One region of the Alcanivorax sp. 97CO-5 genome, then DNA from elsewhere that is predicted to be linked to it. Evidence: predicted binding sites of a transcription regulator. Region 1 holds the regulator's gene; the other holds the start of a gene.
The links. Region 1 encodes PhoB, which activates phosphate uptake and scavenging genes when phosphate is short. Its sites were predicted from a motif close to TGTCATANNNNTGTCANA; they were not measured.
Positions count from the first base shown of each region.

Region 2: the regulator PhoB is predicted to act here: its motif matches at 9,620-9,637, upstream of Y017_RS03405 (choice-of-anchor I family protein).

Region 1 covers NZ_KI965907.1:37,765-52,435, reverse strand. The annotation lists gene Y017_RS13655 (metal ABC transporter solute-binding protein, Zn/Mn family) at 193-1,056, opposite strand; gene znuC (zinc ABC transporter ATP-binding protein ZnuC) at 1,295-2,074, shown strand; gene znuB (zinc ABC transporter permease subunit ZnuB) at 2,067-2,849, shown strand; gene Y017_RS13640 (MATE family efflux transporter) at 3,041-4,330, shown strand; gene Y017_RS13635 (GGDEF domain-containing protein) at 4,287-5,390, opposite strand; gene Y017_RS13630 (hypothetical protein) at 5,602-6,243, opposite strand; gene Y017_RS13625 (hypothetical protein) at 6,455-6,832, opposite strand; gene Y017_RS13620 (rubredoxin--NAD(+) reductase) at 6,994-8,142, opposite strand; gene rd (rubredoxin) at 8,192-8,356, opposite strand; gene Y017_RS13610 (chorismate lyase) at 8,593-9,207, shown strand; gene ubiA (4-hydroxybenzoate octaprenyltransferase) at 9,290-10,162, shown strand; gene phoB (phosphate regulon transcriptional regulator PhoB) at 10,488-11,192, shown strand; gene phoR (phosphate regulon sensor histidine kinase PhoR) at 11,283-12,593, shown strand; gene recG (ATP-dependent DNA helicase RecG) at 12,780-14,671, opposite strand, start outside.
Region 2 covers NZ_KI965879.1:4,370-19,040, forward strand. The annotation lists gene Y017_RS03365 (hypothetical protein) at 1-433, opposite strand, end outside; gene Y017_RS03370 (hypothetical protein) at 527-1,063, opposite strand; gene Y017_RS03375 (hypothetical protein) at 1,176-2,792, opposite strand; gene hemH (ferrochelatase) at 2,929-3,954, opposite strand; gene Y017_RS03385 (thioesterase family protein) at 4,041-4,445, opposite strand; gene Y017_RS03390 (hypothetical protein) at 4,529-5,326, opposite strand; gene Y017_RS03395 (ABC-F family ATPase) at 5,525-7,108, shown strand; gene Y017_RS03400 (DUF1244 domain-containing protein) at 7,222-7,533, shown strand; gene Y017_RS03405 (choice-of-anchor I family protein) at 7,625-9,535, opposite strand; gene Y017_RS03410 (NAD(P)/FAD-dependent oxidoreductase) at 9,800-11,353, opposite strand; gene Y017_RS03415 (reductase) at 11,424-12,350, opposite strand; gene Y017_RS03420 (SDR family oxidoreductase) at 12,404-13,237, opposite strand; gene Y017_RS03425 (TetR/AcrR family transcriptional regulator) at 13,352-13,972, shown strand; gene Y017_RS03430 (DUF4282 domain-containing protein) at 14,027-14,521, shown strand.

The DNA of each region.
Region 1 (14,671 bases):
ATGGCCAAAATGGCGCGTTACGAATTACCATTAAATAGTGCGGCTGGACCAGTAACACTATGATCGCAAACATTAAAATGGTACTAGCAGCATTCCTTCTGGCCTCAGGTCTGGCTTAGATTGCCCAACAATGCTCAGACACCGCACCGCCGGACAATGTTGCGCCACACGTCCCCTCGGTGAGCTGGAATCTCAGGTGTCTTTGGCGGCTTGTAAGCATTGAGCAAACCCACTACTCAATTCTGACAACCAGGGCAGGTACTTCTGTTGTAAGGAGTCGCGTCCTAACGGATCCAACGGCTGTACGTAACAGTCTGGGCACAGACGTTTGAGCAGGCCGGCCCGAGCTTCCGGTTCCTGAACCGCGCAACGCACTTGCTGGTCTCGCACCTGCCCCGCCAGGGTGACAAAACGACGGCTACCCGGCCCGGCCCCCAGTTGTTCTGATACCACCAACGGGTTGGCCAACCCAAGGCTTTCGGTTAGATAACCCCAAGGCTGGTGATAGCTCAGCCAGGGTACCTGCGCCAATGGCATCAACTGCTTTTTCTCGGCTTGTAACTGAGCCTTGGCCTCCTGCTGCCACAATTGGGGCTGGCCCGGCGTTAGCCCGTGCGGAAATTGCTGACCGACGGCGCCCGCCAGTAACACCATATTATCCACGGATAACCACAGGTGAGGGTCGGTGCTGGCAGCATGCCCCTCATGGTCATGGTCCTCATGGTGCTGATGCTCACCATTGCGTCGGTACACGCCTTCCAATTCCAGTAAGGCCACAGTCCGTCCTTTACGGCGCGCCACCAGAGGCGCCAGTGGAGCCTCCACGTCCGCGCCCAACCACACCACCAGATCCGCCTGCTGCACCGCCATCGCTTGGCGAGGGGATAATGCCAGCTGATGCGGATTCTGGTTGCCCTGCATTAAAGTAGTGACCGTAATCTTTTCACCATAGAGGCTGCGCAGTACCTTCGCCAACGGCTCCACGCTGGCTACCACGGTCTGACTCCAGGCGGGGGAGCCAAGGAATAACAAAAGGATTAACCAGAAATGACGCATGGGGTTCCTTGAATTGAAATGACGCAGCAGGAGCAACCTCCAAGTCGCAAGGTGCGGGATGGGCGTAGCTCCACTCGAATAACGACTCAGCCGCACCGACAACAGAAACCCTATCTGGCGGAGGCAGCCTGCATCGCCTATGGCGCACCTTGTCGTTTGCTGCGGTTAACTCGCCCTTCAGTGCAGGCGAAAGAGCGGCAGTATATCATTACGTTTTTGTACTTCGGGCCCTTTTCTTATGCCAGAACCTTTGGTCACTGTGCAGTCGGTGTCGGTTACGCTAGGAGGCAATGCTGTGCTGTCTGACGTCAGCCTGAGCCTGGCCCCCGGTCGCATCACTACGCTGATTGGCCCCAACGGCGCCGGTAAGAGCACGCTGGCGCGGCTTGTACTGGGGCTAGTGCAGCCAGACAGTAACCATGGCACGGTGATCCGCCGTAAAGGCCTGCGGGTGGGTTACATGCCCCAGCACATCAAGATCGACGACAGCCTGCCGCTCACAGTGGACCGTTTTTTGTGGTTGGCGGCACCGGGGCCTACGGCCTCCCGCCGGGCGGCCTTGGAGCGGGCCGGGGTGGCCCATCTGCGTCGGCGCGGGGTGCAGCAGCTGTCCGGCGGAGAAATGCAGCGGGTACTGCTGGCCCGCGCCTTGCTGCGCAAGCCGGATCTGTTGGTACTGGACGAGCCTGCCCAGGGCGTGGATGTGGCCGGGCAGAATGCTCTCTATGGCCTGCTCAAGACCGTTCGTGACGAGCTGGGCTGTGCCATCCTGTTGATTTCACACGATCTGCATCTGGTCATGGCGGCCACCGATGAAGTCATTTGCTTACAGCGCCACGTTTGCTGTTCCGGCAGCCCGGAGTCGGTAAGCCGGGACCCGGCCTACCACGAGTTGTTCGGCCCCGGTGCCGGTACACCTAACCTGGCGCTATACACCCACGATCATGATCACGACCATGATCTGCACGGCAATGCCACGCATTCCCACGATCACAACGGGCCCTGCAATCATGATTGAATTGTTACTGCCGCCATTACTGGCCGGGCTGGCCGTGGCATTGGTCTCCGGCCCCATGGGTGCCTTTGTAGTGTGGCGGCGCATGGCGTTTTTTGGCGACACCCTGGCCCACGGCGCGCTATTGGGCGCAGCGCTGGCGCTAGCGCTGGATATCAGCCTGTATGTGGCGGTGGTGGCGGTGTGCCTGGGGCTGGCTGCCGCCCTCAGCGGCCTGCAGCGGCAACGGCAACTGGCCGGAGACACCCTGCTTGGCATTGTCGCCCACACCACCCTGGCACTCGGGGTCATCGCCATTAGCCTGCAAACCGGCATCCAGGTGGATCTGTTCGCCTACTTGTTCGGGGATTTGCTCGCCGTAGGCTGGCAGGATGTGACCGGCCTGTGGGTAGGCGCCATGGTCATTCTGATGCTGATGCTGTGGCAGTGGCGGGCACTGCTCAGCATTACCGTCAACGAAGAACTGGCCCAGGTGGAAGGCATCGCAGTACAACGCACCCGGCTATTACTGATGTTGTTGCTGGCCCTGCTGATCGCCGGTGCCATCCGCACCGTGGGCGTGCTGCTGATTACCTCGTTGCTGGTGATTCCCGCCGCCAGCGCCCGCCGTCTGACCCATACGCCAGCACAGATGGCTGCGGTGGCCAGCGTGCTGGGCACCTTGTCGGTGCTGGTCGGGTTGGCGGTAAGTTGGTACGCCAACACGCCGGTGGGTCCATCCATCGTGGTGGCCGCCAGCAGCTTGTTTGTGCTGACGCTGTTGCGCAGGGGGTCATGACAAGCCTCTTTGGTAGGAGCACCTCTTAAGGTGCGAACCAGACCCTCGCCGAGCAATCGGATATCGGCCTGAACCTGTCGCACCCTGGCATGACTGATGGGCCTTCAGGTTGATGCCGTGCTGAGCAAGATTCATGCCCCTGAATGAGAATGCCTACAGCGGCGTAGTAGAAGGGTTTTTCCGGAGTTTGAATGAGTGTGACCCTCAACCAACGTATCTGGATGCTGGCCTGGCCGTTGTTATTGTCCAATTTGACCGCCCCGTTGCTGGGACTTATGGATACGGCGGTGGTAGGCCATCTGGCGCATCCTCGCTACCTGGCGGCGGTGGCGTTGGGCAGCAATTTCTTCATGTTCTTGTATTTTTCATTCAACTTCCTGCGCATGGGTACCACCGGCTTTGCTTCTCAAGCGCAGGGAGGCAAGCGGGACACCCGTGTGGTGTTACTGCGTGGCTTGCTGCTATCGACCCTGCTCGGGTTTGCCCTGATTCTGTTGTCACCGCTGCTGCGCGATGCGGGCCTGTGGCTACTGGGCGGCAGTGATGCGGTGCAGGGGCTGGCGCGGGATTACATCAACATCCGCATTCTCGGTGCTCCTGCCGCGCTGGCCAATTTTGCCCTTATTGGCTTTGCCATCGGCACCCACAACACCCGCGTGCCCTTAAAAATGACGGTGTTGATGCACAGTACCAATGCGTTGCTGGATATATTGCTGGTACAGGTCTGGAATCTGGATGTCCGTGGTGTGGCCATTGCGAGCGCCTGCGCAGAATATGTGGGCTTGGCCGGTGGTCTGTTCTGGCTGCGCGCTGCCCTGCGACCGCCCGCGCATAGGGAAACCGTGTGGCAGCCTGTGGCTATGTGGGCACTGATGGCCGTGAACCGGGATATTTTTATTCGTAGCTTGGCGCTGCTGACGTGTTTCTTTTTCTTCACCGCCCAAGGCGCACGGCTCGGCGATGCTACGCTAGCGGCCAATGCGGTACTGATTACCTTTCTACTAATCCTGAGTAACCTGCTGGACGGGTTTGCCAATGCTGCGGAAGCGTTGGTGGGGGAAGCTCAGGGCAGGCAGGATCACCAAGCCTTTGCAGACGCCGTGGCGGCTACCGGCCGCTGGACCATCGGCTGTGCGCTGGTGGGCCTGCTGGGGTTCTGCTTAGGCGGCGCACCGTTGATTGGTTTACTCACCGACCTGCAATCGATCCGTGACACGGCCATCGAGTATCTGCCTTGGGTATTATTGCTGCCCGTTACCGCTAGCGCCGGATTTTGGTTGGATGGGATCTTTGTCGGCGCCACCAGGGGTACCGCCATGCGCAACACCATGCTGGCGTCAGTGGGGGTCTTCTTTATGCTTTGGGTATGCTCCCGTGGCTGGGATAACCATGGCCTGTGGTTAACCATGAATGGCTTCATGGCAGCCCGGGGAGTATTCATGGCCTGGGTGTTATGGGGTCGACGTCGCCATCATGCATGATCTCAGCGTTTAGTTCACACCGGCTAGGTTTGTTCAAATACATGCGCTGGTCAGCAGAGTACAGCAATGCATCCACGTCTTCGAAATGATCCGGCCCCGTCTGCACCACGCCCATGCTAATACTGACCTCTGGCAATCGCTCCGCCAGCAGTCGTCGAGTCCGTTGGCAATAGGCAAGTTCCGCTTGCTCTTCAGTGCTGTTGGCCAACACTACGCAGAACTCATCGCCACCATAGCGCACACAAGTATCTTCACCTCGGGCGGTTTCTTTTAGCACCTTGCCAAGCTCAACAAGGACTCGATCACCATAGGCATGACCGCGCCGATCATTGATTTCTTTGAAGGCGTCCACGTCCACGAAAATCAGCGCTACTGGTTCTCTGCGGCGTTGAGCGGCCTTCACCGTTCGGTGCAGGACTTCGTTAAGGTAACGGCGGGTTGTCAGGCCGGTGAGGGCATCGATACGTAATTGGCCATTACGCATGGCAACCGTTTCTTCCAGTGCCCGCGCATATTCTTCGGTACGATCCTTTGCCGTTTCGATTTCCGACACTAAGCTTAAGATATATGTTTCAAACACCAAGGTGACGTCAAAGTAAATTAGCTTGTCCAGCGCCTTCAAGGCGCGGTCTCGCTCTGCACTGGCATCAATGGCTTCGGTAATGTTTTTTACCAGCAACCGGTGCAGCAAATGCACTGCGGAAAGGTAGAATTTTGGCTCAACGCCAATTCGCTTGTGCACCAAGCCAATTCGCAGGCGGTTGTTGGTGTATTCTAAGTCGTAGACGCCGGAAAATAGGTCCAGAATGTAATGACGCTGGGCGTTCACCAGTCGCTCTAAAGTATCGACATCCCCAATCAGCGCAGCAATATCCGGGTTGCTGGTTTGAATGCCATAGAATATCTCAACGATATCATCGAGGCGGCTCTCCACATGGGGTCGGCACTGTAGCAGCGCGTCCACATCATCATCATTGAAATCCAGCAGACGCTTTCGAGCATCGATATCCATCTCGGTGATTCGCATCTGCTCAAGCAGCGTTTTCATGGTTGAATGCATGCCGTCCCCTCTGGCCTCAACGGGCCTCCTGGCCCATGCAAACTTACTAGTACCCTTAATCATACCCTCGGCATGGTGATCGCCATAGCGTCAAGCGAGATAGAATCACGGTGGGGGACCAATGGTCAGAATCAGAATCGGAAGGTAGAGCTTGAGATAGAGTCAAAGCAAGGGGGGGCTAGGCCGGGCTCTGGCTCCCGGCTAGGCAAGATCATCTTTTCAGGGCGCCATCACGGTCAAGCTTACTTACCACGCTCTTGGCGTAGCCCTCGGCACCGCTTTTCAGACTGTAGGGACTCATGCTGCGAGATTGAGCTTGCCACACGGGCTTCGCCGTTTTGACGCTGTAAAGCTGGGTTTGCAGGTAATAGTCAGTGGCGCTCTGATAATAACCTGGCTGGTACAGCGCGCGATGGCTGTAGCTTACATAGGGGCCATAGCCAAGATACATGGGCGCCGAAGCCATAGGCAGGTAATCCACCGTGGGCGGCATGTATTCGTCACGCTCTTGGCTCTTTAATAGTGTCACCACCATGACCCCATCGGCGTCGCTATCTTTTACAGCCTGCTCAACCTTGCTTCGAAAATCCGCTGCCTGCCGGTTAGTTGCCGGCAACGTGGTGCTGCCTAAGGTGGTCTCCACCTTGCGCTTGGCCAGGCTCTTCTTTACTTGCTGTTCTACAGCAGCAGAGGCCACTGGGTTTTCTGACAGCACCAGCACATACAGGTGGGCAAAGCTCGGCCGTGGTTCGTCGGTTTTGGTTTGCCAGGTGGAATTGGTTTCGGTGGTGGTGGCGCAGGCCGCCAGCAATAGGAGCGAGCAGAATGCAAAAACACGTTGAGCCATCAACATATACCGTCCTTGAAGCAAATGGATTGGAGAGCGTTTGGCTACTGAGGCTCTCGGTTCAGGCCAGGGTCTTTGCCTGAGCGCGGCGGGTTGTGACGTTCCGCCTTTAGGGCCTGTGTCCTTTGGGTGCACGCGAGCTACAAGAGCTCCTTACGTGCGTAATCCAGCATGTAGCCTTAGGTTGCGCGCAAAGAGCAGAGTAAGGGGGCAGCGTTTACTTTTTGCCACCGGGCATGATGAATTTCATTAAAGTCATAAACCACATAAGCTGGCCCGGATCGCCTTCGATCTTGATATTACCGGCCTGCATGCCTTCCATGAACGCCATCTGGTTTTTGCCCGCTTCCTGCAAGGTGCGGAAGGCATAGCCTGCGTCTTTGAAATTTAGGGTTACCGTGGGCTTGCCGTGAATACCCGCCTTGGACACGACCTTGCCTGGCATGAAATGAAAACTGCGCGCCGGCTTGCCCGCGAAGGTGCGCCACTGCATCACCACATTGCGGTTCTCCAGCTGCTTTTGAAAGCCTGTGTTACGCCACGCCAACCAGCGTAACCGCCAACCAAGAACCAGCAATACCAGTGCAAATTTCATGAGAAATCCTTGTCTGTCAGGGGCAAGCGTCAAACTGCAATACGGAAATAGGCCATGCAAGCCAATGACTTCTATGGCTGTTCCATAGTGTAGCGCGGGGCAAGAGAATTCGTCTCGCTTACTTATCCCGCCCGCGCCCTGTCGCTAACAGCTTGTGGCTGTTACGGCATTATTGCCGGTAGTTCCTTGTTGAGCTTCATTTTCTCTTTGACCGCTTCACCGGTGAGCGCATAACCCAACAGGCTGCCATCCTTGCTACGGAACAGAGCCTGCACGGTATTACCCTCGGCTTCCACTTCCCAGGCGCCTTCGCTGCCTTCTGCAGCAGGGCATACCACTACTGGGCATGCCGGGGTTTTAATGGTTACCGGCATGACGCCGTAGCTGACTTCAGTGGTCTCACCCGCGAGGGTTTTTGCCAAGGCACGGGCAGACGCCATTAACGGTAGAACGTAGGGAAGCACATGGCCCTGCACCTCAGCGCAATCGCCCAGCGCATAGATATGCTCCGCGCTGGTACGCAGGCTCTTGTCGGTCAGGATGCCGCGATTGGTATCCAGCCCTGCTTCCTTGGCCAGGCTGATACGCGGGCGTAGACCGATAGCCGATAACACTACGTCGGACTCCAGTTGGCTACCATCGGACAATTCGGTCACCAACTGGCCGTTATCGCCATGATGTACCGCCTTGGCCAATGGGCCAAAGTGGAACTGCACGCCCAGATCCGCCAGCCCACGGCCCACCGCCTCTGAGGCTTGCTCAGGCAGTAGCAATGGTAGGCAACGGCCCATGGGCTCAACCAAAGATACCTTGAATCCGCCGTTGGATAAGTCGTTGGCGAATTCACAGCCGATCAGACCGCCGCCGAGGATGGTCACGGTCTTCTTGCCTTCCACGGCTGCTCGGAACTTACCGTAGTCCATTAGATCGTTGACGGAAAACACTTCGCCCACTGCATCGCCTTCCAGCGGCGGTGTCCAGGTGTCGGCACCCAGCGCCAGTACCAGTTTACTGTAGTCCAGGTGGTCATCGGGCAGCAGTACGCGCTTGTTAGCGGCATCAATGCCGGCTACATGCACGCCAGTGCGAACGTCAACATTAAGTTGCTCAGCCACTTTTTCCGGGGTGGCCATGCACAGGTCATCGGCGGTTTTCCCCTTGCTGAAGCCGGCAGACAACATAGGCTTGGAATAGTTACGACCGTCGTCTGCGGTGAGCATGACGATGGGGGTTTCTTTGTCCAGCTTGCGGAATTCCTTGACGGTGTTGAAACCGGCCAAGCCGGTGCCGACGATGACAATAGGATGCATGAGTAATCCTTAACAATTAATGGACAGGCGGAGTGACTGAGGTAGTGGTTTAAATTTCTACCATTTCAAAGTCGTCCTTGCCCACGCCGCAATCGGGGCAGACCCAATCTTCCGGCACGTTGTTCCAGGCGGTACCCGGCTCAATACCCTCATCGGGCAGACCTTCGGCTTCGTCATAGATGAAACCACACACTACACATTCCCACTTCTTCATTGTGAACCTCGTCAGGTAAAGTAAGCTCTTACTTACTGTGCTACATACAGGGCGTTCTCAGGGGGCGTTAACCTATCGGCGTAAGGCAAAAAAATCAATGCCAGCCGGCACCGTCTTACATAAGCTCAAGGTTGCTGTTCTCTGATTCCTGAAGCACTAGGGCGCCGCTTGCTCTACCGTAAGACATGGGCCATAGTCCTGCCGCCCGCGATAGTGCGCGATATCATGAGAGAGCCATGTTGCCTGCCGCCCTGCACCCCGATAGCCTTTGGCGCCCACTGGAACAGCTGGTACTGCCCCCGATTATTCGGGACTGGATGGCTGATCCAGACTCTCTGACACGGCGTCTCAAGCGCTACGGCCACTTCAGTGTGGTTCCCGGCCTACATGCTATTGCCTTGCCTCGAGCCGATGAACGGAGGCTGTTATCGCTGCCGGTAAGGCGCGCTGCATTGATCCGTGAAGTGACACTGCACCTGGATGATACCCCGGTGGTTGCTGCCCGCAGTGTGCTGCCGCTCACTAGCCTTGCCGGTGCAAACCGCTCCCTGGGGCACATGGGTAGCCGCTCCCTTGGCCTTGAACTGTATAACCGCCCGATCTGCCAGCGGGATCAGGTGTGGGCCCGACTCGCTTCGACTGACCAACATCATTCGCTATGCTGGGGTCGCCAATCGCGCTTTATCAAACGCGGCGCGCCCCTGCTGGTGGCGGAGTATTTTCTGCCCGCGCTGTGGGAGAAGCTGCACGTCGCACGTTGTGTGCAAGCGTCGTGGCTACACGACAAAGCTTATCTCTATGCATCTATTAGGGGAGAGCCAACGGACGCGGTGCGGTTGTCGCGTTTTTAATTGGTTATCCTCCTGGCTCGAGTCTTGAAACTTGTCGCTTGTCGTTTGAAACTCATCTTCGCCCTGACAACTCGGATGCCCCATGTTTGCCTTTGTTGAACAGCGTTACCCGACTCTCTGGCCCTACATTCAGTTAATGCGCCTTGATCGCCCCATCGGCACGCTGTTGCTGCTATGGCCCACGCTGTGGGCGGTATGGATTGCTGGGGCCGGTACGCCGAGCCTGACCGTTATTGTGGTTTTCTTTCTGGGCGTGGTGATCATGCGGGCGGCGGGGTGTGTGATTAATGACTTTGCCGATCGGAATTTCGATGGCGACGTAGAACGTACTCAGGGACGTCCGCTGGCCACCGGTGCACTCAGCGCCAAACAGGCTCTGGCCCTGTTTGGCGGCTTAGGTCTATTGGCTTTTGGGCTAGTGCTGTTTCTCAATGAGCTGACCTTTTGGCTGTCTTTCGGCGGCTTGGGCCTTGCAGTGCTTTATCCCTTTACCAAGCGTTTCACTTTTATGCCGCAGCTTTTCTTGGGCGCTGCCTTCAGCTGGGCCATCCCCATGGCGTTTGCCGCTGAAACCGGTGAAGTGCCGGAAATCGCTTGGCTGCTGTACGTGGCCAATGTGCTGTGGACGGTGGCCTACGACACTGAATACGCTATGTGTGACCGTGAAGATGACCTGAAACTAGGCATCAAAAGCACCGCCATCCTGTTTGGCGATGCCGACCGCCTGATGATCGCCATCCTTCAAGCCCTGACACTATTGGCATTGATTATGGTCGGCCACCGGCTGGGTTTTTCCTGGCCCTGGTACGCTGGTTTGGTTGGAATGAGCCTTAGCTTTGCCTTTCAGCACAGCTTGATCCGCTACCGTGAACGCTGGCCCAGCTTTCACGCATTTCTGAATAATCATTGGGCCGGAGCATGCGTGTTTATCGGGTTGTATTTTCAGTATTTTTGAATCGCTACAAGTCCCCTATAGCGGGGGTGTCTTAGAGTGCCACCTAATGGTGTTCGGCGCCGCGATTCAAGGGGGACGAAAGGGATAATTCGGTCCACCTGAGCGGCTAATCGAGGGCATATTATTACCGTATCTTAAGGCCTGGCGTGTGTTGTCGTTTGTGGCTTGGGGCTGTCGCCAGATGGTTGCAGGCCTTCCGTTCGTCTTAACCTGCGTTGTTGCGTGGCGGGGCTCTATCTGTCATACACATGTCATAAAAAAGCAATCTAATAGATAACATCCCGAGCGGCACACGCCACTCACAAGACAGGCAAGGAAGGAAGCCATGTCCCGAAACCGTATATTGATTGTTGATGACGAGCCCGCTATTCGTGAGATGGTCGCCGTCGCCCTTGAACTGGCCGATTTCGATGTGCTGGAGGCAGAGAATGCCCAACGTGGCCATGAGATCATCGTCGATGAGCGCCCGGATCTGGTGCTGCTGGATTGGATGCTGCCGTCGGTCACGGGTATCGAACTGGCCCGCCGGCTGAAGCGTGATGAGACTACCAACGAGGTGCCCATCATCATGCTCACTGCGAAAAGCGAAGAAGATAACAAGATTCAAGGGCTGGACGTTGGCGCCGATGATTACATCACCAAACCCTTCTCCACTCGTGAACTAATCTCCCGCATTAAAGCCGTGCTGCGGCGCGCGTCTAGTGTCGCGGCGGAAAAGGCCATTGAAGTAGAAGGTCTGTGCCTGGACCCGGTGAGTCACCGCATTAGCGCCAACGATTCTCCCGTGGACATGGGGCCCACCGAATACAGGCTGTTGGAATTTTTCATGAGCCACCAAGAGCGGGCCTATTCGCGCACCCAGCTACTGGACCAAGTATGGGGTGCTAACGTCTATGTGGAAGACCGTACCATCGACGTGCATATCCGCCGTCTGCGTAAGGCGCTGGCTCCCTTCGGCTACGATCGTTTTATTCAGACCGTGCGCGGTACCGGCTACCGGTTTTCAGTGAAATCGGCCAAGGCAGGTTGAGACGGCAGGCATGCGGCTGCCTATACTAGGCAGCGCCGTCGCCCCCCCCCGATACCGGCTAACGAGCAAAGTAATTGCGGTGGAATACCCATGAAAGCCAGCTTGGCCAAGGAAGTTAATCGCATTGCCGGCCTGATATTTCTGGCCGCTCTGGCTGCCCTGGCAGTGGGCCACACTTGGCCACTGCTGGTAGGGCTGGGGGGCTATATTATTTGGAGCACCCGGCAACTGTTCGCCCTGTACAGCTGGCTGGTGCGCGACGATCATACCGAGCCACCAGACAGTATCGGGCTGTGGGGTGAGTTTTATACCCGCCTTGAGCACTTGTTCCAAAAAGAACGTCGCGCCCAGGAAAACCTGCAAGGCATCATCCACCGCGCCCAACAGTCAGTGAACGCCCTTGACGATGTAGTCATCCTCATCGACCAACACGGTTATCTGGAATATTGGAACCATGCCGCCGAACGTGCCATGGGCTTTAATGCGAGCCAAGATCTGGGCCAGCCACTGACAAACCTGATCCGCCATCCTCGGTTTACCGGTTATCTAAGCAAAGGGGATTTTCAGGACCCGCTGGAAATCCCTTCACCGGTGAATGACAACCGTATCCTGCAGTTCCGCGTAACTGAGTTTGGTATCGGCGAACAATTATTGATTGCTCGTGACGTTACGCGGCTGCATCACTTGGAACAAATGCGCAAAGATTTTGTAGCCAATGTGAGCCATGAATTAAAGACGCCGCTTACCGTGCTCAAAGGCTACCTGGAAACCCTGCTCGATACCCTCCCGGAAGAACAGGCCCGTCTGCGTCGCGCATTGATGCAAATGGACAATCAATCCAACCGCATGGAAGCCCTAGTCGCCGATTTGTTATTACTGGCCCGATTAGAAGGAACGGAAGCTGACAGTGTACGTCAGGCGGTACCCGTTCATGGCATGCTTAATCGGATGAAAGAAAATGCGTTGGCTATAGGCAGCGACAAGGATCACCAGATCGAGCTGGATGTTCCTCTCGACGCACGCTTGATCGCCAATCCGGCTGAACTGGAAAGTGCCTTCGGCAATCTGATTACCAATGCAGTGAAATATACGCCGGCCAACGGCACCATCCGTATCCGTTGGTGGCAAGATTCTTGCGGCGCGCACTTTTCTGTCACAGACAACGGGATTGGCATCGACCCCGCCCACATCCCGCGCTTAACGGAACGTTTTTACCGGCCAGACAATAGCCGCGTTACAGAAACCGGGGGCACCGGCCTGGGCCTCGCCATCGTTAAACACGTAATGATTCGCCATGATGGGCGCTTGGAAATCGTCAGCGAACTGAGCAAGGGCAGCACCTTTACCTGTCATTTCCCGGCGGAGCGGCTGGTTAGCAAGCCAACGGCAGTGGCGGGTTGAATTTCAGGTTCAAGAGGTGTGTTTCTAGCCGGCTGTTGAAATCTCTTTTGTCAGGACGTTCTCAACATTATTGTTTTCGAGAATGGTATGTTTTGGCTTCGGTTTTTTTGCTTTATAAAAAGGAGCAAGACCCCTTTGTCATTCCCCGGTGACAACGCCCCTGATCTTGGGGATTCTTCGTTTGTGTCAGATGTCGGCAAAGTTCTGCCCGCCCTTTAGCCAGCGACGTAACAGGGGGTCGATCCACTGTGGGTAGTCTTGCATTAGTTTGTTGGCGATCTCTTTGGCGGGCTCCATTAACGCTTCATCACGAACCAGATCGGCGATGCGAAAGGCCAGGTCGCCGGTCTGGCGAGTGCCCAGCCATTCGCCGGGTCCACGTAGTTTCAAATCTTCTTCGGCAATAACAAAACCGTCGGTGGTATCGCGCATTACCGCCAGGCGTCGCTTGCCAGTATGCGATAGAGGGTTTTTGTATAGCAGTAAACAGTAGCTTTGCTCGGCTCCACGGCCTACGCGACCGCGTAACTGGTGTAACTGCGCGAGGCCCAACCGTTCGGCGTTTTCCATTACCATGAGGGTGGCGTTGGGTACATCCACGCCCACTTCGATGACGGTGGTGGCAATCAGCAATTGCGCTTCTCCCCGCGAAAAACGTGCCATACGCTCGGCTTTTTCTTTCGCCTTCATGCGCCCGTGTACCAGCTCCACCTTCAGCTCCGGCAAGGCGATCTGTAATTCCGCAAATGTTGCTTCCGCTGCCTGAGCCTGCAGTTCTTCAGACTCCTCAATTAAAGTGCAGACCCAGTAGGCCTGAGTGTTTTTCTTTTTAGCAGAGGGACGGCAGGCATCGTTAATGCGTTCGATTACTTGGGGGCGTCGGCTCTCGGGAAGCACCAAGGTGTCGATGGGCTTGCGGCCCGGTGGCATTTCGTCGATCACGGATGTGTCCAGATCGCTATAGACGCTCATGGCCAGGGTGCGGGGAATGGGCGTGGCGGTGAGGACTAATTGGTGGGGAACCTGAATGCCATGGGCGTTATCCTCGCGCCCTTTTTCACGCAGGGCCAGCCGCTGCTGCACACCGAAGCGGTGCTGCTCATCAATGATGGTGAGCCCAAGGCGATGGAACTGTACGGCCTCCTGAAACAAAGCATGGGTGCCGACCACGATGTGCGCACTGCCATCGGCTAGCGCTGCGTTGGTTTCCCGGCGGGCTTTTACGCCGAGGCTGCCCGCCAGCCAGTGTACTTTTATACCCAGTGGCGCCAGCCAGTGGTGGAAGTTTTCTCGATGCTGTTCCGCCAGCAGCTCCGTAGGTGCCATTAACGCGACCTGATAGCCGGACTCAATGGCGGCAAGGGCGGCGGCGGCGGCTACCAGGGTTTTGCCTGAGCCCACATCGCCTTGTACCAGACGTAACATGGGGTGGGCTTGTTTCATGTCGCCCATCAGCTCACCGATGACTCGTTTTTGGGCGCCAGTGAGGTTAAAGGGTAGGCTGTCCTGTAGTTTTTCAAACAGTGTCTGCCCGCCAAGGCGCGGGGCATGGAAGGCTTTCTGTCCGGCGCGTTTTTGCAGCATGCCTAATTGGTGAGCCACCATTTCTTCCATCACCAGCCGTTTTACTGCCGGATGTTTGCCTTCCAGCAGTAAGTTCACCGGGTCATCTGGTCGTGGATTATGCAGTTTGCTCAAGGCGTCGGCTAAGCTGGGCAGGCCGCTCTGATCCAGCAGTTGGGCAGGAATCAGCTCTTGGGGAGGGTGCGCCTGTAGGTATTTCAGGGCCTGCCCGGTGAGGTTGCGCAGGGTTTTCTGACTGACACCGTCGGTGGTGGGGTAGACCGGGGTCAATGCTTTTTCCAGTGGCGGCAGGCCGCTGTCAGCATAATCTAGCTGGTATTCTGGATGATAAAATTCCAGCCCGGCGGAACCAGGACGGGGCTCGCCATAGACGCGAATAGTCCGCCCGCGCTCTAGGGTGTTCTTCTGTGCTGCGCTGAAATGGTAGAAACGCAGCGTCACCATGCCGGTGCCGTCAGCCACTTTGCAAAGCAGGGAGCGACGTCGGCCAAATA
Region 2 (14,671 bases), on a different contig from region 1:
CCGGTAAATCGTTATTTTTCTTTCTCCACTCATAAACCTTATAACAACTTTTCTTAAGGTTCCTTGCATAGCTATCATCGAAGATTGCAAAAAGCAGGGGAAAAACCGTCACCACACCAAAGGCACACCCAACAGGGCTATAACCGTAGGGACCATATCTTTTGTAGGTTACCTCTTGACGAACGACAAACTGCTCTTTTTCCTGGGTATACACCTCGAGCGGGTCGACATAGACCTTCAATGATCCTTTGGAAACATCATATTTGCCGCGCAGGTCATAGTGAGAGAACCGAGGCTCAGAAACATCGCCGCCAAGATACCGCTCCTTTTCATAAACGGAGTCAGTCATGTAGGCTTTACGTTCGGCATTGATAGTTCCACACCCGCTCAATACCGAAAGAAATAGAAAAAAGATAACAAACTTCTTTTTCATGCCACCCTCATATCTTGGCACTAGATGAAATGCACATCTTTCTTCCTCAGCCATTTTGACCTACCAAGGCTTAACGCCCTATAAGAAAACCGCTTAGAACGTTCTGTCTTCCGGTTGGAACCCACGCATCCGAGAGACAGAAAAATTCTTCCTCACGAAATCCCGTTTAAAGTCCTGATGCTTGCGCGAAACACCGGAAGCGGGTTCATCATGACAATCACAATCTGAATTCACTCCAACGCTGTATTTGAAGTAATCAGGAACTTCGCTACTAAAATAAGATTGCCATTCATTTACGATATAAGATCGCCCACCATCGAGAACACATCCCCGTGTCGTCTTATAATTGAAGCTCACCTTTCTAGACTCAAAAAACTGCTCATTATCATAATTGTATGCGTAACCGATCGCCTCGCAATGCAGGTTATATGTTTCAGCATTTGCCATACCACACACACTAAGAAAGCCGGCAATTATAAAACATTTCTTCATCTGCTTACCTTTATGGGCGCCGCTCACTGCCATAAGCTGGTGCTTAGGCCGCCCGTCACCATGATAAAAATGAATTTTATATATTGCCCCAGACTTCGCTCCCAACAGGGGCGCCATCACCAAAGCACGAGAATACACAAACTAACTCAGCCTAAAAAAGGCCCATAACAATATAGATAACAAACGATACCCAAGAAAAACGGAACACATCAGCACCTCTACACGTATATGCATTTTCACCAAAACCCAATCACTCAACCATTTTGAACTGTCCACCCGTGGAGACGCAGGCTTGCTTTACTTGCTCCGGCTCGGAACCATAAAGGTAGTCATGGGTATCGGTTTTCCCTACCGGGCTCTGATGGCTGCAAATTGCCTGCCGAGTCGAACTGTCACAACTAGCAACTAGCTTATTATTCCCCTGAGAGCACTGCGCCTTAAATTGCTCACTTTTAGTGCGGCTATAAAGGGTATAATCAACGCAAATGAAATTGCCCGGATCGTAGCAACTAAAGCTGAACACACCTTTGTCACTATCGGTCGAAGCGTTACTCCCAGCTCCCGCCCCCCCAGCCATGCTCTGACGCATTGCATTTATATTCTGACCATTACCGCCAGCCAATATATCAGTTGCAAAGGCAGTGCCAATATCCACTTTTGCGGAATCTGTAATCCCCGATGACCCAATCACGGCTGCACCACCCGCGAGCGCGACAAACTTGCCAAGGGTATCGCCATGGTTTGGCTTCTTAGCGATGCCATCATCGATCAATTCACCGTTAGCATAAATTTCTATGAATTCACCTTTTCTACTTCCGATCAGCGCTCGTCTCTGCACCCTGAAAGCCCCATCACGCTCGCCATTAACGTAGATACCCGCATAACTTTCATTGTTATCGTCAGACATGGCGTATTCTCCGTAGGTCTTGCCGTGACGACTACCGTCCTTCCAATAGCCAACGCTTAAATGCGCCATTCCATTGGACCACGCCCCCGGACCGTTAAGATTCCCATCCATGAAATGACCAATCCACACATTCCATATCTTGCCGTTCTTCCAAGGTTTCAGTTCCTGCTTGGCAGCAAAACCGCTTAAGAAACTGTTTTCAACGCCGCCAATAGACTTCACGACCATGGTGTTGGTAAAGGCCCATATGCTTACCGCAAAACCATCTATTCCCCCGCTATCATTAAAATCGCCATACCGAATCCACTGAAAACCCGTTTTGCGAATTTCAGTGACGAGCAGGCGAGCACTCTCCATAGTGCCGGGGACTTGCCCCACCTGAATAACCTCACGGCCATCCTCTTGGAGTAAGTTGAAAACTCCCTCAACCATTACCCCTTGGTTAAATTTACCGACAAAGACTGCATTGTGTTTTTCATCCATCGCCTTGCCGACCCCATGGGCAAGACCATCGACACAGTCACCATGGATAAAGCTCCATTCAAATTGGTCCGCAGCCACCTTACTGCTTATCACAAAAGCACCACTATCCACCAAAGCACAGCCCGCCTCTAAACCGACATTAGGATACCGAGCAGCCACCACCGCTTCATATCCGGCACGCACCAAGTTGATGGTCTTCATCATTTCCTGCTTGCTGAATTGATCCTGAAAGTAACTAATGATCGCCTCATTACGGGGATCGAAGGTGAGGCGGTAGGGCTCTGCCAGTGACCGCTCAGCCATGACAATGGCTCGTATCTTTTGCTCCAGATCTTTCAGTTCAGGCTCAACGATATAGGGGTTGTCCCCCTGCTTCTGAAGATCGGAAACCAGATTTTCATGGTAGGTAGTCGAACAGCCACCCAGCAGTAGCTGCGCGGCCAACATCAGAATGAAAGCAATGGATTTAAACATCATTTACCCCGACAACAGACACAATAGAGGTCCCGCACTAAGGCAGGGAACCTCTATTACAAAATAGCAAAAGGAGACGGCCTATCGCATACCCCAATTTGGGTATCAACCCCATTGCTAGTCCTGTTAGGGTGGACTGTCAGGGCAGAAAGCCCTGCAGGTTATCTTCAACAAGTTGGGCCAGAGCATCCAGGTGGGCAGGTTCAGCATTAAGTGCGGAGATATAAGCAAAAGACTCACCGCCAGCTTCTTCAAAATACTCACGGTTTTCTTGGTCAATTTCTTCCACGGTTTCCAGGCAATCCGCAGAAAAGCCTGGGCAGAATACCTGTACTGATTTCACGCCTTCACCGGGGAGGGATTTCATGGTGGCATCAGTATAGGGCTGCAGCCACTCTTCTGCGCCAAAGCGGGACTGGAACGTGGTCATCCACTGGCCATCACTCAGCCCAAGCGCCTTGGCCAACAACTGTGATGTTTGGTGGCACTCATGGAAATATGGATCGCCCTTGAGCAAAAAGCGTTTCGGCACACCGTGAAAGCTAAATACTAACTTGTCCGCACTACCGTTCTTTTCTCGGTAGGCACGAATATGCTCAGCCATGGCTTGAATATAGGGCGGGTAATCCGGGTAATGGCTAATAAAGCGTAGATCAGGCAGCAAGCGTCGGCCCATAAAATCCTGGGCCACGGCATCAAAGGTAGAGCCATTGGTGGAACCGGAATATTGCGGATACAACGGCAACACAACCAGCTTACGAATGCCCTCGTCCTCAAACGCCTGCAACTGGCTGGCAATGGACGGATTGCCGTAACGCATGGCCACACGCACCACCACATCATCGCCATATTTACTCTGCAAGCGCTGACGAATACCTTCCCCTTGGGCAAGGCTGTACACCAACAACGGCGAGCCCTCTTCCGTCCACACGCTTTTGTAGGCTTCCGCAGACTTACGAGGGCGAATGACCAGAATCACCAGATTAAGGATGAAAAACCAGATAAAGCGGGGAATCTCCACCACTCGGGGATCAGAAAGAAACTCCCGCAGATAACGGCGCAGGGCGCCTGTTTCCGGCGCATCTGGGGTTCCCAGGTTTGTAATGAGCACACCAACCTTGCGGGGGTTGAGGTGCTCTAGGTTTTCCTGTCCCTTGTAGGCCATCCTGATTCTCGCTCAGCAATACATGTTGATTCGTTAGTGTAGCGCTAGCACCTCAAAGCGCCATGAAGCCCTATCTATTGCAACGATTAGTTTTCTGGTAGCTCGCCTTCGTGCTGGGCTAAAGCGTCACGGAGATCATCGGGCAGCGGCGCTGAGGCCTGCGTCTTGTGGTCAAAATACACCTGAACGGCCCGCCCTCTGGCCACCAGAGCCCCGTTCTGCCATGCCTGCTGAATCACCACAAAGGAGCTGTTGCCAATGCGCTCAATAGCTGCACGCAGGATCACGTCACTGCCATAGTAAATCTGAGCGACAAAATCGACCTCCACTCGGGCGAGAATCAACGGCATTGATGCTGGATTTTCCGCGTCACCGAAAAGCCGAAACAACGGCGCACGACCGGTTTCAAACCAACCAGTGACAACCGTATTATTCACATGGCCAAAAGCATCGGTCTCGTAAAAGCGGGGGGTAATGGTTTGTTCAAACATGGCTGAATCCAATACAGGAAAGAAGCCGCCATGATACCCATAGCCTCCCATAAATCGAAGCCTTGATGATCACGAGCCGGGACTTAGGGAACGCCTTGCAGATGATCCAAGTCCGCTCGCAATTTCTCGACGGCCTCTTCCTGGGAATACTGCTCCACCTGCAACTGATCCACCCGCGCCATTAAGGCCTCGATGCCCTCACTGGCCCGCTCCATGGGCTCTCCCATTTCGCTGGATTGCTGCGCGCGTTCTTCCAATTCCCGCAACTCCTCATCCTGCACCGAGAGCTGCTGGCGCGCACGGCGCAACCGCTCAGAGACATCGATCAAGGCTCGCTGCTCATCCAGCAGCAAGCGTCGCAGCCGATTGAGCAAGGACTGGTAAGCATCGCTACCCACGGTTATTTGCTGCCAGTCGGCGAAGCGCTGCCGCAACAGGGAGACCGGCAGGCCAGCAGGAAGGTCCGTAAGCGGCAGGCTAATCCGCGCCTGGATCACATCGTCCTTATCGAACAGTCCGGTCTGTTCGCCTTCAATTTTCGCCACACCGGGCAACACTGCTCGCTCCCCGGCCCGAGCCCCCGCCGTCACCACCAGTTCCCGAGTATCTGCATCTGCATAACGCACCCGCTGCAGATCCTCCTGCAGCAGCAGAGCCACATCAAACAGGTAATGGGTAGCAGAATGGTCCTCATGCCCCTCTTCATTGCGCCCCGTCACGGTCAGAGTATCCACCCGCCAAACGCTCAGGTTGTTATCCTGCAAGGTCTGCCGTACCTGCTGCTGCAGATACGCTTGCTTGCCATCATTGCTACAAGAACCAACAGCCAAAAGCGCCAGCAACCCCGTGGCGAGCCCGATCAGGGTGGATTTTATAGTCATGGCCCCTCGCTTTCCTGGTTTGTCTGCTTAATACGCGCCTTCTTGCTTAATTCTTCACCCCACCCATACCGCCCGGCGGGACTGTGTTTTGCCTGACAAGCCGGTACAATGCCGCCTCTTTCTCCCCGCCGGTTGCTGAGAGTACTCCGCAGCCGTCGATGGCGTGCCCCCGCCGCTCTCTCGTTACAGGATAGTCCTTTGATTTCTACCGCGAACATCACTATGCAGTTCGGCGCCAAGCCACTGTTTGAAAACGTTTCCGTCAAATTCGGCAACGGCAACCGTTACGGCCTAATCGGCGCCAACGGCTGCGGCAAATCCACCTTCATGAAGATTCTCGGTGGCGAACTGCAGCCCAGCAATGGTCAGGTCATGCTGGATTCCAATGATCGCCTTGGTAAATTGCGCCAGGACCAGTTCGCCTTCGAAGAATACACGGTTCTGGACACCGTGATCATGGGGCATACCGAGCTGGCCACGGTAAAAGCCGAACGCGACCGTATCTACAGCCTGCCGGAAATGAGCGAAGAAGACGGCATGCGCGTGGCGGAGCTGGAGATGCAGTTCGCAGAAATGGACGGTTACACCGCCGAAGCCCGTGCCGGGGATCTGCTGTTGGGCCTTGGCATTCCCGAGGAGCAACACGCGGGCCCGATGACAGCAGTGGCTCCCGGCTGGAAACTGCGCGTGCTGCTCGCCCAAGCGCTGTTCTCCGATCCGGACGTATTGCTGCTTGATGAGCCCACTAACCACTTGGACATCCATACTATTCGCTGGCTGGAAGATATTTTGGTGGCCCGTTCTAGCACCATGATTATTATCTCCCACGATCGCCACTTCCTGAACAGTGTATGCACCCACATGGCGGATCTCGATTACGGTGAACTCCGCTTGTTCCCCGGTAACTACGACGAGTATATGACCGCCGCCACCGCCGCCCGTGATCGGCTGTATGCAGATAACGCCAAGAAGAAAAAAGAAATTGCTGACCTACAAAGCTTTGTTAGCCGCTTCTCGGCTAATGCCTCCAAGGCCAAACAGGCCACCAGCCGGGCCAAGCAAATCGACAAGATCCAGCTGGAAGAGGTAAAACCCTCCAGCCGCATTAGCCCCTACATTCGTTTTGAACAAAGCAAAAAACTACACCGCCAAGCGGTAACCCTAGAAGGGCTCGGCAAGCATTACGATGACCTGACCCTGTTCCAGGACCTGAGTCTGCAAGTAGAGGCCGGCGAACGGGTAGCCATTATCGGCCCTAACGGCATCGGTAAGACCTCCCTGCTGCGCTGCCTGGCCGGCGACCTGACCGCAGATACCGGCACCGTAAAATGGGCGGAAGCCGCCGACCTCGGTTACTTCGCTCAAGACCACAGCCATGACTTTGAACAGGACATGATCCTGTTCGACTGGATGGCCCAATGGACCAGCGATGGCGAGCAGGCAGTCCGTGCAGCGCTTGGCCGCATGCTGTTTTCCAACGACGAAGTAATGAAATCCGTGAAGGTGATTTCCGGGGGAGAACAAGGCCGCATGCTGTTCGGCAAGCTGACGCTGACTCAGCCCAATGTATTGTTACTGGACGAACCCACCAACCATCTGGACATGGAATCCATCGAAGCGCTCAACCTAGCGCTGGAGAACTACCCAGGCACACTGTTCTTTGTCAGCCACGACCGGGAATTCGTCAGTTCCTTGGCCACCCGCATTCTGGAAATCACCCCGGACGGAGTGCGTGATTTCACCGGCAGTTACGATGATTATCTGAAGAGCATTGAGGCCTGAAGGCACGTAAAGAACAGCAAAGCGGAAATGCCGGCAAGGCGTTTCCGCCGTTTTATGCCCCCCCCTTCTATAAGGGCCTCACCAGATAGGGATTTCAGAACCGGGAGAATCCAATGGCCGATATTGATCAAGCCAGCAAAACCGAGATGGAAGCCGCTGCGTTTCGCCACCTGCTGCGGCATCTGGATGAACACAAAGACGTGCAAAATATCGACCTGATGATTCAGGCAGATTTCTGCCGTAATTGTTTGGCTAAGTGGCTAATGGAAGCGGCGACGGAGCAAGGCGTGGAACTGGATTATGACGGCGCACGGGAATACGTCTACGGCATGCCCTTCGCTGAATGGAAAACGCTCTACCAGAAACCCGCCAGCGAGGCACAACTGGCAGCCTTTGAGGCCAAACAAGCCGCCCGTAAACGCTAAGCTGCTTTAGCAAAACGAATTTCCCCGGCCCCAAAAAGGCGGCCCGCAGGCCGCCTGACAACACATAGGGCTTGTATTTTATTGCCGTGATTTATTCGCTGAAGACACTTTGCACTTCATAGATGGCGGTGGAGCCACTGACTTCGTTCCCCACCACCAGCAGCGCCTTGCCGTTGGCAGAATCCGCAGCCGAAATAAACACCAACCCTTCCGGACCCAGATCCCCATACCCATCCAGGTTGCCCGCTTCCGGAGCCACATCCCAGGTTTCACGGCTGTTCAAATAATCCTGATAGACCGGCGCCGCCGGATCCGTAATGTCATACACCAGCACGCCCCCCATGCGCTCCAGCCCCAAGAACAAGAAATGCTTGTCGCCAATCTGACCGATGGTCAGCCCTTCCGGCTCAGGCCCCTTGGCATCACTGCGGCTGTCTATGGCATTGCCTTCATCGTGGCCGCTGTTGAAATAGTCGGCACAATCGATTGATCGCTCGGAGCCCAACTTGCAGGTATCACTGGCCAGAAACTGCTCAATGGCATCGCCGCTATCAAACACCAGATCACCACTGTCATCGCGAATGGAGAACGAACGACCACCATAGCTGTAGAGCGTGTTGTACATGATATGCGTACCCACCTCGTCTCCTTCAGGCTGCGAACCATTGGCCATGAATTTCAGCGGTTGGCCATCGACGTCCGTCTTGTAGCCCATCGTCCAGGTGATGTTCAGGCGCCCCAGCACATCGTCTTCACGGCAATCGCCGGAATCGCCCGCTGTGGCACCGCAATAGCCGAAGACCGCAGGATCCAACAGGGCTCCCTCTGCCAACGCGCTCAGCTGCGGCGGCAAATCATCGCCACAACGACGGGCAAACCCGCTGTTATGCACCAGATGCTTCACGCGGAATTCTTCAACAAAGCCCTGGCTAGCATCCGGCTCACAAGCGACCGGCGGCACCACCTTTGCATCCGCTTCTTCGCCCCAGTAGTCCTCATTGTCTTCGCCCCAGGCCCGAGCATCCCCTTCGTTGGCGGTCACCAGGTAGGTCTTGCCGTTCACGGTATAGCCATGAATCGAGTCCGGCAGGTACAGCCCCACTACACCGGCAAAAGTCCTGATATTGATAACTTCATCGTCATCGCTGGCATCAATCCCGTTACCTTCTACGCTGCGATCAATTTCTCCCAGAGAAACGATGTCGGTTATCGTCGCTGTGGCGATATCCACTTTCGCCAGCGCATTATTTTCCTGCAGGGTCACCCAGGCTGTGTTGCCATCAGCTGAAACCGCAATGTACTCCGGCTCCAGATCCTGCGCGGCGGATGCCCCCGGACCATAAATGCGAACCCCTTGGTTACGCAGGCTCTCTTCCTGGCCGTTATACGCCGTGAAGTCTGCAGTACTAACCACCGGGTTGGACGGATCACTGAAATCTACAATGCTGATAGAGCCCTCAGGGTCTGTTTGATAATCATCACTGGGCTCGCCTTCGTTGGCGGTGAGCACGCGGGTTCCATCCGGGGTAAACGCCACCATGTCTGGCTGGGCGCCAACCCGCTGGCTGCCCAGCAAGGTCAAATCACTGGCCTGATACAACGCCACAAAGCCATTATCAGTTTTCGGCTCCGCCTCAATGGCCACCGCCACCAAACCATGGCTGGCAGCGACGCTATTCACTTCCGCGCCCGGCGCAATGCCTGCGACACTAATCGCATCGATCTTGACCGGGCTCTCAGGGTCACTCAGGTCCAGCACATCCAGTTCGCCCTGCTCCGCATTCACTACGAACAAACGCTGGCTTGCCGCATCATAAGCCGGGATTTCTGCAGCGGAGGCATCAAAACTGCCTGTGGAATAGCGACTGACATAGGAGAGCTTGATACTGTCCGGTGTGCGCACCGCCTCATCCACAACCGCGTCAGGCTGATTGCTGTCGCCACCACAGGCCGTCAGCGTTGCCGCCAGAATGACACCAGCTCCCAGATACAAATTCTTCATCGGTTTCCCCTGTTATCTGCAGATCCCCCAAACGGATTGCTCACAGGGTTTTACAGGGCAGGAATGAAGCCAGCACGACAGTGAAATGACGACTTGATGACAGCTACCGGGCGGCCACGGACAGAGCACCGTTCCACAGAGGGAATTGACCCAAGGGTACAGAGAGCCTGGAAGGGGTAATCCAACAACTTTCAATGCGGCATAAAAAACGCGGCACCTGCCAGGCAGGGCCGCGTTTACCGAGCGAAACCAAGCTGATTCACATCAGACGGTTTCGTAATCGTTCTCTTCAAAAGCGGCCATCTGTGCCGCGTACTGAGTGGCAAACCCTGGGTACATGGTGGCATTGAAGCCGTCTTCGGTGAGATACCAGCTCTTGCAACCTGAATTCCAGTTAGTTTTTGCCAGCCGTTTCTGCATGGCCTGGTTGTGCTTACGCTGAACATCTTTTTTCACATCCAGCATCTTCAGGTCTTCCTGAAGAATTTTCTGCACCCCTTTCACCGCGTAATCAAGCTGGGACTCCATATACACCAGGGCGGAATTATGACCGGGCCCAGAATTAGGCCCAAAGGTCATATAGAGATTGGGATAACCGGACACATTAATGCTCTTGTAGGCCTGGGCACCGCCTTGCCACTCGTCACCCAACACCCGACCCTTACGCCCTTTAACGGGGAAAGGCGTGCCGGAATGGCTGACATCGAAGCCCGTAGCAAACACGATGCAGTCGGCCTGATGCTCAATACCTTCTACCGTACGAATCCCTTTTTCACTAAGGCGAGCAATGGGCCAGGTAATCAGTTTGGCATTGTCTTTTTGCAACGCAGGGTAATAATCATTGGAGACCAACACCCGCTTGCAGCCGATGGTGAAATCCGGGGTCAACTGACGACGCAACCAGCGGTCTTTCACTTGCCGGCGTAGATGCATCTTCGCTACCCGTTCAGCAACGCGGGTCAGCGGCGAGTTCCATATTACCGCCAGCGCCATGCTTTCATGGGTCCAGAAGAGAAGATTACGCATGGCCTGCTGGCTGGCCGGCAACTTGCGAAAAAGGGCTTTGTTCCAGGCCGGAGTGACAAAATCAGGACGCGGCAGAACCCAGCCCGGAGTGCGCTGAAACACCTTCACGTGGGCCGCCTGTTTGACCAGTTCGGGAATGATTTGGATACCGCTGGCACCGGTACCAATGACAGCCACTTTCTTGCCGGTAAAATCGTACTCATGATCCCAGCGGGCGCTGTGAATCTTGTGGCCCTTGAAATCCTCAATACCAGTAATCGCCGGGAAACTGCAGTTCGACAAGGGCCCCTGAGCCATCACTGCGGCCCGCCCAGCAAACTGCTCCCCCTTATCCGTCGTGGCGGTCCAGGTGCCTTTCTTTTCATCAAAAGACAGCTCTTGCACGTTTTTCTCGAAACGAATGTACGACTCCAACTCGAACTCAGCCACCAGATGCTGGATATAACCCAGGATTTCTTCGCTGCCCGAGAAGCTCCGTGACCAGTTCGGGTTGGGCGCAAAAGAATACGAATAGAGATTGGAGGGAACGTCGCAAGCGGCCCCAGGGTATTGATTGTCTCGCCAGGTGCCGCCCACCGCGTTGGCTCGTTCCAGAATCACGATATCCTCAATACCGGCCTGCTTGAGACGAATGGCCATCCCTAGGCCGGCAAACCCCGCGCCCACAATCAGGACCGAGGCCGGTTTTATCACTGGTGTTTTTGTTACCGCCGGCTCTTTCGTTGAGGAAGAACGCTGACGGGAAGCCGATTTGCGAACGGCCTTTTTAGGGGAAGTAGGGGATGCAGTCATAACAAAATCTCATCAAAAAGCAGGAGACCACCATCATCTGCCAGGCACATGATGGTGGTCTTCGGTAACATCAAGCAGTGGGGTGATAAGTCAGCTCATTCACCCAGGAAGGCACAGCAGGCAGCATCCGGGGCGGTATCATTCCGGTCAACTTGACTAGACCATCCACGGGTACGTGATAAACACGTTTATTGCGATCTACCATAAGTTTGGCGTGGTGACGGACCAACTGATACCAAGGGTTACGACGGCCATCTTCGGTACGCCCACCAATTGTTTCGAATTTGGCCATCGCGGCATACAGGCGCTCTTCCGGCAGCCCCATACCAATAATGTTGTCGCGCATCTTGTTGAGCAAAGGCAGATAGGAGGCCATGCCTAACAACAGGCGAGGATTCAGCAAGGGGGCCAGCATTTTGGCGGCACCAATAAAGGTCTTCCCGCGCCCCTGCATTTCCATCACGCTAAAGCCGACGCCCAAATGACGGGATTCGTCGTCATTGATTTTTTCAAAGGCCTGATGACAAATCGGGTCTTTTACGGTCTCCAGCAGGAAGGTACACAAGGCACCATCCAGAGCAATTTCTAGCATCGGCACCATTGTGCCCAACACATAAATCGGCATCTCATCGCTGTAACGATCCAGCCACTCAATCGCCAATCGTAAGTTGATATTAGGTTCGGGAATACCTTCTCCCTCGAGCATCCCCCAACGTTTCATCAGTGCCATTTCGACATTGGCATGGCGCTGCTCTTCCGCGTGAAAGTAGGTATAGATTTGACGCAAGGTTTCTGTGGGCGCTTTCTTAGCCATGGCGGCAAAGGCCCTGGCGCCCACGTGCTCAATCCACATCACATCAGCCATGAAAGCTTTCAGCTTGGGCCATTGTTCTTCGGTAATCAGCTCCGCGCCGGGAGCATCCCAGTCGATATCTGACAGGGCCCACTGGGTGGATTGAATCTTTGCCAACATTTTTTCCAAATCGATAGAAGCCATGATGCTCTCCTGTTATTGCGATACGGCTTTGAAGCCGTTTAACGGCATTCGGTTTATGCTTTTGCGGACGCCAAGCGGCTGAGCAGCCCGGCACCACGGGTATAGACGGAGGGCAGATAACGCTTCGCCCGCCAGATCATTCGTGCATCCATTTGCGGCAGCACATAAAGCTGCCCGCGATCTAAAGCCTTGAGAGTGGTGAGCGCGACACCTTCGGCGGGCACGCCAGTAAGCTCCACAAGTCTGTTCATCAGCGGCGTGATCCCGGCATCGATCCGGCCAGTGGTGAAAATATTGGTGTTTACCACTGTAGGACATAGCACCGTTACGTTAACGCCGGTGCCGGAAGTTTCGGCTGCCAGTGTCTCTGACAGCGCCAACACCCCTGCCTTGGTCACGTTGTAGGGCCCCATCAACGGGGCCGCCGCAAAACTGGCCGTAGAGGCCACATTGATAATCCCACCGTACCCTTGCGCCTTGAGTCTCGGTGCAAAAACGTGGCAACCATGGATCACACCCCATAGGTTAATGCCCATGGTCCAGTGCCAATCGTCCATGGAAGTCTCGCCTACCGGTTTGCCGCCCACGCCTACGCCCGCGTTATTGATCACCAGATTCACCGGCTCTGGGAGCAGCGCATCTGCTTGTTCGGCCAGCGCTTCTACCTCTGCTTGGACACTGACGTCGCACTGCACCGCCCACGCCCTCCCGCCCGTGCTGACAATGCGGTCAGCCGTTTCCTGGGCGGTCCCCAGATTGATATCCGCACAGACCACCGCCCCATTGCGCCGAGCCAGCTCTTCGGCAAACGCACGGCCTATGCCGCTTCCTGCCCCGGTGACAACAGCGGAGGCATTCGCGCTAATGGTTTTATTACGACCAAACATGCCGTCTGCTCCATCAAGTCAAAATAGCCATTGCATCAAGGCAACGGTTTATTGTTACATCCTCTAATGTGACAGTAGATCGAATGCTTGTTCGGATTCAACTCGGAAATCATTATGGCTCGCAAACCCAAACAACAGCGCTCCAAAGCCACCGTCGATGCTATCGTCGAGGCCGCCCTAATCTCGATTGCCCAGCAGGGGCCATCGGCCACCACAACACGCCAAGTTGCCGACATCGCCGGCATCGGCGTGGGCTCTTTATATGAGTATTTCGAGGACAAGGACGCCATACTGAAAGCCGCCGGCGCCCGTTTCGTGGACGATACCGTGGCCATGATTAAGCCGCTGACTCCGGAACTGGTACGGATGAATATCCGCGATGCAGTGAGTAAGCTGCTGTTTACCTTTCGCGATTTTCTTGAAGAAAATCGCCAGCTGTATCTGAACTGTGCACGCCACGCTTTCAGCCAAGACATGGTGATGCATCTGGAGCCCATCAATCGCGCCCTGTTGGACCTGTTTACTCAATACCTGATGCACCACCCGGAGCTGTTGCGTATGCCTAATATTCCGGCGGTGTCCTATTTTTATATCAACGGCGGGGTTTTCACCGTGGTACGCCATCTCTCGGAAGAAAAACCAACCCAGAGTTTCGAGGAACTGACCACGGTGTTCGGAGACTTTCTTGCCAGTTATGCGGAACACAAACTGGGCGCCAGCAACGCCACGCAATAGCGCCGCACGACTCAAAAACGAACACCATAAATAATAATAAAATCAGGAGGCACCATGCAGACACCCAAGTCGGAAACGCCACCACCTGGGCCGCCCCCTCGTATTCCCAACCTGGCGGATTGGCGTTTCAACCGCTATCTGACCATGCAGCTGATGCCGCTGTTCTATCTTCTGCTGATTGCTGGCGCACTGATTGTGGTCGTTAGCGTAGTTGGCTTGTGCTTTTGGTTCTCTACGCTGGCCGGCATTATTGCCGCCGTTATTGCACCACTTGCCTTTGTGGTAATGGTGGCGGTGATCCGCGCGGCACTGGAATACATGATTATGGCCCACCGCATCATGCGCATCATCGAACGCATGGACGCCCTCCCCGGCCAGGTAGCAGACTTATCAGTACGTGTTGACGGCATTACCAATCATGTAGACGAATTGAGCGGGCATGTAACCGATATCCATGAAACACTGATGCACGCCCGCCCGTTGCTACGCTCCGCGGGCTTACCCAGCCGCCTGCTCAATGCATTGCGGCGTCGAACGCCTGACGCCTGACGTTCGCAAGCCGCATCCGCCCTCATTCACGTCCACATCAACCCACAGATTGTCGTTTTCGGTGCTGACATCGCCACATGTATACCGCACTATTATGCTCCTGAAAGCGTCCCACTTTTTTCGGTGGCGCTCACCTTGTGAGATGAGGAG